Regions from separate parts of the Streptomyces sp. URMC 124 genome, predicted to be linked through region 2. Evidence: predicted binding sites of a transcription regulator. Region 2 holds the regulator's gene; the other holds the start of a gene.

What was found. Region 2 encodes HspR, which represses chaperone genes until heat shock. Its sites were predicted from a motif close to TTGAGNNNNNNNNNCTCAA; they were not measured.
Positions count from the first base shown of each region.
Region 1: a site for HspR is predicted at 2,387-2,405, ahead of lon (endopeptidase La). Genes of this name have one in related genera too.

Region 1 covers NZ_JBPQTS010000071.1:1,738-5,977, forward strand. Annotated here, with positions in the region: gene lon (endopeptidase La) at 1-2,364, opposite strand, end outside; gene ACSNOG_RS16785 (helix-turn-helix domain-containing protein) at 2,472-3,473, opposite strand; gene ACSNOG_RS16790 (NAD(P)-dependent oxidoreductase) at 3,604-4,240, shown strand, end outside.
Region 2 covers NZ_JBPQTS010000103.1:4,707-8,946, reverse strand. Annotated here, with positions in the region: gene grpE (nucleotide exchange factor GrpE) at 1-374, shown strand, start outside; gene dnaJ (molecular chaperone DnaJ) at 423-1,595, shown strand; gene ACSNOG_RS21090 (heat shock protein transcriptional repressor HspR) at 1,600-2,049, shown strand; gene ACSNOG_RS21085 (hypothetical protein) at 2,116-2,616, opposite strand; gene ACSNOG_RS21080 (Scr1 family TA system antitoxin-like transcriptional regulator) at 2,698-2,985, shown strand; gene ACSNOG_RS21075 (DUF397 domain-containing protein) at 2,998-3,231, shown strand; gene ACSNOG_RS21070 (hypothetical protein) at 3,139-3,516, opposite strand; gene ACSNOG_RS21065 (DUF1203 domain-containing protein) at 3,604-4,143, shown strand; gene ACSNOG_RS21060 (DUF2505 family protein) at 4,219-4,240, opposite strand, start outside.

The DNA of each region.
Region 1 (4,240 bases), on a different contig from region 2:
GGCCAGCGCCAGCACCTGGCGGACGTCGGAGACCGGGTGGACGTCGAGCTTCGCCAGCACCTCGGCCGGCACGTCGTCCAGATCGGGCTCGTTCCGCTTCGGGATGATCACCGTCGTCACGCCCGCCCGGTGCGCCGCCAGCAGCTTCTGCTTGACGCCGCCGATGGGCAGGACCCGCCCCGTGAGGGACACCTCGCCGGTCATGGCCACGTCCGGCCGCACCCGGCGGCCCGACAGCAGCGACGCCAGCGCCGTCGTCATGGTGATGCCCGCGCTCGGGCCGTCCTTCGGGACGGCGCCCGCCGGCACGTGCAGGTGGACGCCGCGCTCCTTGAAGTCGCCCACGGGCAGCTCCAGTTCCGCGCCGTGCGAGCGCAGGAAGGACAGCGCGATCTGCGCCGACTCCTTCATGACCTCGCCCAGCTGGCCGGTGAGGGTCAGGCCCGCGCCGCCCGTCTCCGGATCGGCCAGGGAAGCCTCCACGAACAGCACGTCGCCGCCCGCGCCCGTGACCGCGAGCCCCGTCGCCACGCCCGGCACCGCCGTGCGCCGCTCGGCCGGATCCTGCGCGGACTCCGGGGTGTGGTGCGGGCGCCCGATCAGCGGGCGCAGCTGTTCGGCGCCGATGGTGAACGGCAGCTCCTGCTCGCCCAGTTCGTGCCGGGCGGCGACCTTGCGCAGCAGCCGGGCGACGGCGCGCTCCAGGTTCCGCACGCCCGCCTCGCGGGTGTACTCGCCGGCGAGCTTGCGCAGGGCGGCGTCCTCCACGACGACCTCGCCGGGCTCCAGGCCCGCGCGCTCCAGCTGGCGGCGCAGGAGGTGGTCGCGGGCGATGACGACCTTCTCGTCCTCGGTGTAGCCGTCGAGGCGGACGAGCTCCATGCGGTCCAGGAGGGCTTCGGGGATGGCCTCCAGGACGTTGGCGGTCGCCAGGAAGACGACGTCGGACAGGTCGAGTTCAACCTCCAGGTAGTGGTCCCGGAAGGTGTGGTTCTGCGCCGGGTCCAGGACCTCCAGGAGGGCGGCGGCCGGGTCGCCGCGGAAGTCCGAGCCGACCTTGTCGATCTCGTCGAGCAGGACGACCGGGTTCATCGAACCGGCTTCCTTGACCGCCCGTACGATCCGGCCGGGCAGCGCGCCGACATAGGTGCGCCGGTGGCCGCGGATCTCGGCCTCGTCGCGGACGCCGCCGAGCGCCACGCGGACGAACTTCCGCCCCATGGCGCGGGCGACGCTCTCGCCCAGCGAGGTCTTTCCGACGCCGGGCGGGCCGACGAGCGCGAGCACCGCGCCCCCGCGCCGCCCGCCGACCACGCCCAGCCCCCGGTCGGTGCGCCGCTTGCGCACCGCCAGGTACTCGGTGATCCGCTCCTTCACGTCCTCCAGGCCCGCGTGGTCGGCGTCGAGGACGGCCTTCGCGCCGGGGATGTCGTACGCGTCCTCGCTGCGCTCGTTCCAGGGCATCTCCAGCACGGTGTCCAGCCAGGTGCGGATCCAGCCGCCCTCGGGGCTCTGGTCGGAGGAGCGCTCCAGCTTGTCGACCTCCTTCAGGGCCGCTTCGCGCACCTTCTCCGGGAGGCCGGCGGCCTCGACGCGGGCGCGGTAGTCGCCGGACTCGTCCTCCGGGTCGCCGTTGAGCTCGGCGAGCTCCTTGCGGACGGCCTCCAGCTGGCGGCGCAGCAGGAACTCGCGCTGCTGCTTGTCGACGCCCTCCTGGACGTCCTTGGCGATGGTCTCGGCGACGTCCTGCTCGGCGAGGTGCTCGCCGAGCCACCCGACGGCGAGCTTCAGCCGGGCCACCGGGTCGGCGGTCTCCAGCAGCTCCACGCGCTGCTGGACGGTCAGGAAGGGCGAGTAGCCGGAGTTGTCGGCGAGCTGGCCCACGTCCTCGATCTGCTGGACGCGGTCGACGACCTGCCAGGCGCCGCGCTTGCGCAGCCAGCTGGTGGCGAGCGCCTTGTACTCCTTGACGAGCTCGGCGACGGCGCCCGGGAGGGGGTCGGGAGTGATCTCCTCCATCGTGGTGCCCTCGACCCACAGCGCGGCGCCGGGCCCGGTCGTCCCCGCGCCGATGCGCACCCGGCGGACACCGCGGATGAGCGCGCCGGGGTCGCCGCTGCCGGAGAGCCGCCCCACCTGCTCGACGCTGCCGAGCGTGCCGACGCCCGCGTAGGTGCCGTCGACCCGCGGCACGAGCAGCACCAGCGGCTTGGTGCCGCCGCCCCGCGCGGCGGCCTGTGCGGCCTCGACGGCGGCCCGCACTTCGCTGTCGGACAGGTCGAGGGGCACCACCATGCCGGGCAGGACGACCTCGTCGTCGAGGGGCAGCACGGGCAGGGTGAGCGGTGTGGACATCGAAGCCATGATCTCCCCTTAGGCAGGCAAGTTGAGCTATGCCGACTCAATGCGTACCGGGGTCCGGATGTTCCCCCTCCGGTGTTCGCTCTGAGCGATCACCGGTCCGGGTCGCGTCAGGCGACCGCCGTCCCGGGCGTCCCCGGCGGGAACGAGCGCCGGTAGTCCGTGGGCGTCACCCCGAAGTGGAGGGTGAAGTGGCGGCGGAGGTTGGCGGCCGTGCCCAGGCCGCTCAGGCCGGCGACGCGCTCGACGGACAGGGCCGTCGACTCCAGCAGCGACTGGGCGCGGGCCAGGCGCTGGACCAGGAGCCACTGCAGCGGGGTCGTGCCCGTGGCGGCATGGAGGCGGCGGAAGAAGGTGCGGGAGCTCATGCCGGCACGGGCGGCGAGGTCGTCGACGGACAGGGGGCGGTCGAGGTGCTCGCGGGCCCACTGCAGGACGGGGGCGAGGCTGTCGTCGTCGGCTTCGGGCACGGAGAGGTCCACGTACTGGGCCTGCCCGCCGGGCCGGTGGGCGGGCACCACCAGGCGGCGCGCGAGCTGGTTGGCGACGTGGGCGCCGAGGTCGCGGCGGACGAGGTGGAGGCAGAGGTCGAGGCCCGCGGTGACGCCGGCGCTGGTGAGGACGTCGCCGTCGTCGACGTAGAGGACCGAGTCGTCCACGCGCACGCGCGGGTGGCGGCGCGCGAGGGCCTCGGTGTGCATCCAGTGGGCGGTGGCGCGGCGCCCGTCGAGGATGCCGGCGGCGGCCAGGGCGAAGGCCCCGGCGCACAGGGAGACCATGCGGGCGCCGGAGTCCGCGGCCCGGCGCAGGGCCTCCAGCAGCTCGGCGGGCAGCTCGCGCTCGCCCTCGATGCACGCCTCGGGCACCGACGGGACGATCACGGTGTCCGCCCCTTCCAGCCCGTCGAGGCCGTACGAGGTGCGCAGCGCGAGCCCGAAGGAGCCGGGCTGGGGCTCGCCGCCGCCGGCGGAGCACACGCGCAGGTCGTACCAGGGGTCGGCGAGGTCGGGGTGCGGGATGCCGAAGACGGTGCAGACGACCCCCAGTTCGTACAGGTCCCACAGGGGGACGTCGTCGTCGATCACGGCCACGGCCACGGTTCCGGCGCTCATGATCAGCAGCCTAGGCGGGGTGGCAGGAATTTTTCGCAGGACGTCACTCCTGCCACTGTCGGGGCCACGGAGCCGGTGCGAGGCTGGTCGCACTTGATCAACTTCTGTGACACACGGGGAGAAACCACCCATGAAGGTGACCGTTCTCGGTCTGGGTTCGATGGGTACGGCCCTGGCCGGCGCCCTCCTGGAAGCCGGCCACGAGACCACCGTCTGGAACCGCACGGCGGGCAAGGGCGAGGCGCTGGTCGCCCGCGGCGCCGCACGGGCCGCGACCGCCGCGGAGGCCGTGGCGGCGAGCCCCCTGGTCATCGCCTGCCTGTCCGACTACGACGCCGTCCACGGCCTCCTCGGCCCGCTGGCGGGCGGGCTGCGCGGCCGCACGCTCGTCAACCTCACCTCCGGCTCGCCGGAGCAGGCCCGCGCGAGCGCCTCCTGGGCCGCCGGGCACGGCATCGGCTACCTCGACGGCGCGATCATGTCGACGCCGCCCGGCATCGGCAGTCCCGCGGTCATGCTGCTCTACAGCGGCTCCACGCCCGCCTTCGCCGAGCACCGGGAGACCCTGGCGTGCCTGGGCGACCCGGTGGACCTCGGGGACGACGCGGGAGTCGCCTCCCTCTACGACACCGCCCTGCTCGGCATGATGTGGGCGACCCTCGCCGGCTGGCTGCAGGGCGTGGCGCTGACCGGCGCCGACCAGGTGGACGCGGCGGTCTTCACCCCCGTCGCGATCCGCTGGATGGGCGCGGTCAACGGCTTCATGG
Region 2 (4,240 bases):
TGTCCGAGCTCCTGCCCACGCTCGACGACATCGGCCGCGCCCGCGACCACGGCGAGCTCGTCGGCGGCTTCAAGTCCGTCGCCGAGTCCCTGGAGACGATCGTCGCCAAGATGGGGCTGCAGCAGTTCGGCAAGGAGGGCGAGCCCTTCGACCCGCTGGTGCACGAGGCGCTGATGCACAGCTATGCGCCCGACGTCACCGAAACCACGTGCGTGCAGATTCTGCAGCCGGGGTATCGGATCGGCGAGCGCACGATCCGCCCCGCGCGGGTCGCCGTCGCCGAGCCCCAGCCGGGCGCCCAGGGCCCCAAGGGCGAGGGCGAAGAAGCCGGTGCGGGCTCCGAAGAGGAGAGCGGTGGCCCCGACAAGGGCTGACGCTGACCCGATGAATCACCGCAGGGAACGGAAGGAGGGACACCGAGGATGAGCACGAAGGACTTCCTGGAGAAGGACTACTACAAGGTCCTCGGTGTCCCCAAGGACGCCACCGAGGCCGAGATCAAGAAGGCGTACCGGAAGCTCGCCCGCGAGTACCACCCGGACGCCAACAAGGGCGACGCCAAGGCCGAGGAGCGCTTCAAGGAGATCTCCGAGGCGAACGACGTCCTGGCCGACCCCAAGCGGCGCAAGGAGTACGACGACGCCCGCGCCCTCTTCGGCAACGGCGGCTTCCGGCCGGGCCCGGGCGGCGCGGGCGGCGGCTCCTTCAACTTCGACCTGGGCGACCTCTTCGGGGGCGCCCAGGGCGGGGGCGGCGGCACCGGCGGCTTCGGCGGCGGCCTCGGCGACGTCTTCGGCGGCCTGTTCAACCGCGGCGGCACGCGCACCCAGCCGCGCCGCGGCCAGGACATCGAGTCCGAGGTGTCCCTGAGCTTCACCGAGGCGGTCGACGGGGCCACCGTGCCCCTGCGCATGTCCTCCTCGGCGGCCTGCAAGGCCTGCTCCGGCACCGGCGACAAAAACGGTACGCCTCGCGTCTGCCCGACCTGTGTCGGCACCGGCCAGGTGTCGCACGGCTCCGGCGGAGGCTTCTCCATGACCGACCCGTGCCCCGACTGCAAGGGCCGCGGCCTCATCCCGGAGAACCCCTGCGACACCTGTCACGGCAGCGGTCGCGCCAAGTCCTCGCGCACCATGCAGGTCCGCATCCCCGCCGGGGTTTCCGACGGCCAGCGGATCCGGCTGCGCGGCAAGGGCGCCCCGGGCGAGCGCGGCGGGCCCAACGGCGACCTCTACGTCGTCGTGCACGTCGGCTCGCACCCCGTCTTCGGCCGCAAGGACGACAACCTCACCGTCACCGTGCCCGTCACCTTCCCGGAGGCGGTCCTCGGCGGCGAGATCAAGGTGCCCACCCTCGGCGGCCCCCCGGTCACCCTCAAACTGCCGCCCGGCACGCCCAACGGCCGCACCATGCGCGCCCGCGGCAAGGGCGCCGTGCGCAAGGACGGCACCCGCGGCGACCTGCTGGTCACCGTGGAGGTGACCGTCCCCAAGGACCTCGGCGACAAGGCCCGGGAAGCCCTGCAGACCTACCGTGAGGCCACCGCGGACCAGGATCCGCGGGCAGAGCTCTTCCAGGCCGCGAAGGGAGCGTGACCCCATGGATGGGACCGGCCGACGGCGCAATCCGTACGAGCTGACCGACGAGTCGCCGGTCTACGTCATCTCGGTCGCCGCGCAACTGTCGGGGCTGCACCCGCAGACCCTCCGGCAGTACGACCGGCTCGGCCTGGTCTCACCCGACCGCGCCGCCGGGCGCGGCCGGCGCTACTCCGCGCGGGACATCGAGCAGCTGCGGCAGGTGCAGCAGCTGAGCCAGGACGAGGGCATCAACCTCGCCGGCATCAAGCGCATCATCGAGCTGGAGAACCAGGTGGCCGCGCTCAAGGCGCGCGTCGCCGAGCTGCAGGGCGCCGTCGAGGGCGCCGCGGCGGCCCGGCAGCAGGCGGAGGCCGCGGTCCACGCCTCGTACCGCCGCGACCTGGTCCCGTACACGGACGTCCAGCAGACCAGCGCGCTGGTGGTGTGGCGCCCGAGGCGCGACCAGTAGGGGCACGGAATTCTTCGGCAGGGCCGGGTGAGCGGACAGCTCACCCGGCCCTGCCGTTTTCGGTCCTCACCCGGGGAACAGATCGGTGACCGCCTCGACGGCCATCATCCACATCGGCTGCCCGCCCGTGCCGAACGCCGCGGCGAGCGCGTAGCCGACGGAGGCGTCGGCCGGGGCCACATCCGCCCCCTCCTTCCACGCGGCCAGCACCCAGCCGTCGCCGCCGGAGGAGAAGTCCCCGATGTGCCGCCGGTCCTTCAGCAGCCGGCTGCCGTCGAGGGAATCCGGCACGAGGCGGTATGTGATCCCGTCGCGAACGACGACCACGGCGTACGAGCGGCGCGACAGCTTCCCCTTGCGCGGGGCGAGACGGACGGCCCCGCCGCCGACGGTCATGACCAGGTGAGCACCGTTGCGCGTCCCGACGGGGACGTGAACGTCGGTCTCGGCCCCGGCGGCCCGCTCCACGACGGCCGGCGGTATGGAGCCGCCCCGCACCTCCAGCCGCCCCGCGTCGCTGTCCAGCAGGACGGTGATCTCACCGAAGCGGTCGTCGAGGTGCGTCATGGGGGGATGCTCCTTCAGCGCGGTCGGTCCTGATGGTGAGCACGCGCAGCTCCGGCCCGACAGTTCCGCTCCGCAGGCCCGTTGTCCGGGGGCGCGGGTCCGGCGTGTTGGCGTGACGGCAGGAGTACGGCGCGGATCGTTCCCTTCGAGCGGGACGGGTTCACCGAGGCATCGTTCCCGATGCTGTACGCCGAGGCGACGACGCGCCGGTTGGACACGGTTCAGATCGACATTGCGCACGGCAGCGTCTTCCTCGACGAAGAAGAGCGGTTGGCGAGCTACAGGCGTGTGCTGGACGATGTCGAGCGGGCGGCCCTGTCGCCGGCGGCGTCCCGGGACCTGATGCATCGCATCGCGCAGCAGTTGTAGGGGGCAGAAACGATGTCGCAGGTCATCTGGCAGAAGAGCTCGTATTCCGCCAGCACCACGGGGAACGAGTGCGTCGAAGTGGCAGCAGCAGGGGGCAGCGCGCTGATCCGGGAAAGCGATGACCCCGGAACCGTCATAACCACCCCTCCGGGGTCACTGCGGGCCCTCATACTCGCGCTGAGAGCGGGCGCGCTGCATGCGGCGGGCGACGTCTCGTTTGGCGTCGCGGGTCAGGGACTCCGGTAGCGCCCGGAAGGCGGTCGGCCGGACGTCGAGCATGCTGCGGATCTCCTCTCCGGTCGCGACGGTGAGGAGGAGGTCGCACCGCCACTGCGGGGAGACCTCGGGCCGGTGCCGGAGGTCGTGGGCGAACAGGGGGAACAGGTAGTGCGTCGCAGCCGCCGCGGCGTGCTCGCGCACCCACTCCAAGGGGAGCCGCCGGCTGAAGTCCAGCGCCGCGGCTTCCTCCTCCAGGAGCAGGAGTTGCTGCGTGCTGACGGCCCGGATGGTGCGGGGGACGTCGTCGGTCATGAAGCCTCTTCTCGTAACGGGTGGAGCGGCGAGCTCCGTGGCTGATTTCCGCCAGCGGGACGCGCCCCGGCCGCGGACGCTGGACGCATGACTGCATACGCCCGCCTCGCGTTCACTCCCCTCCCCATCCCGGCCGATGCCCTCGCCGAACTCCGCGTTCTCGACGACTCCGGGCGGGAGTTGCGGCCGTACACCGCGCGCGAGGATGGCGTTCCGCTGGAGTGCGTCGGGAGCCCGCTGCGCTGTTGCCTGCGGTCCATCGAGCCGGGCGAGCGCGTGGCCCTCGTCTCGTACGCGCCGCTGCGGCGGTGGGCCGGGGCGACGGGGGCCGATCCTGGGGCCTACGACGAGGCCGGGCCGGTGTTCATCCACGCCGAGGAGTGCGGAGGCCCGCAGGGGGCCCAGGGCGGCGGCTACCCCTTCGCGCGGCCTGGAGCGCTGCGCACCCTCCGCCGATACGACGCCGAAGGCCGCATCGTGGGCGGCCGCCTCTTCGAGATCCCCGAGGGCGCCGAGGCCGGCTTCGAGCGGGCCTTCGAGGAGGCGTTCGCCGACCCGGAGGTGGCGCTGGTGCACGTGCGGTCGCTGGAGTACGGGTGCTTCCAGTACGAGGTGCGGCGCCCGTAGGGGGCTGTCGCCCGGCGGTGTTCCCCGGGGCCTGCCCCGCCGCGCGCGGCAGGGAGGCCCCGGGCGGCCGTGCGGTCAGCTCCCGCCCTTGTCCAGG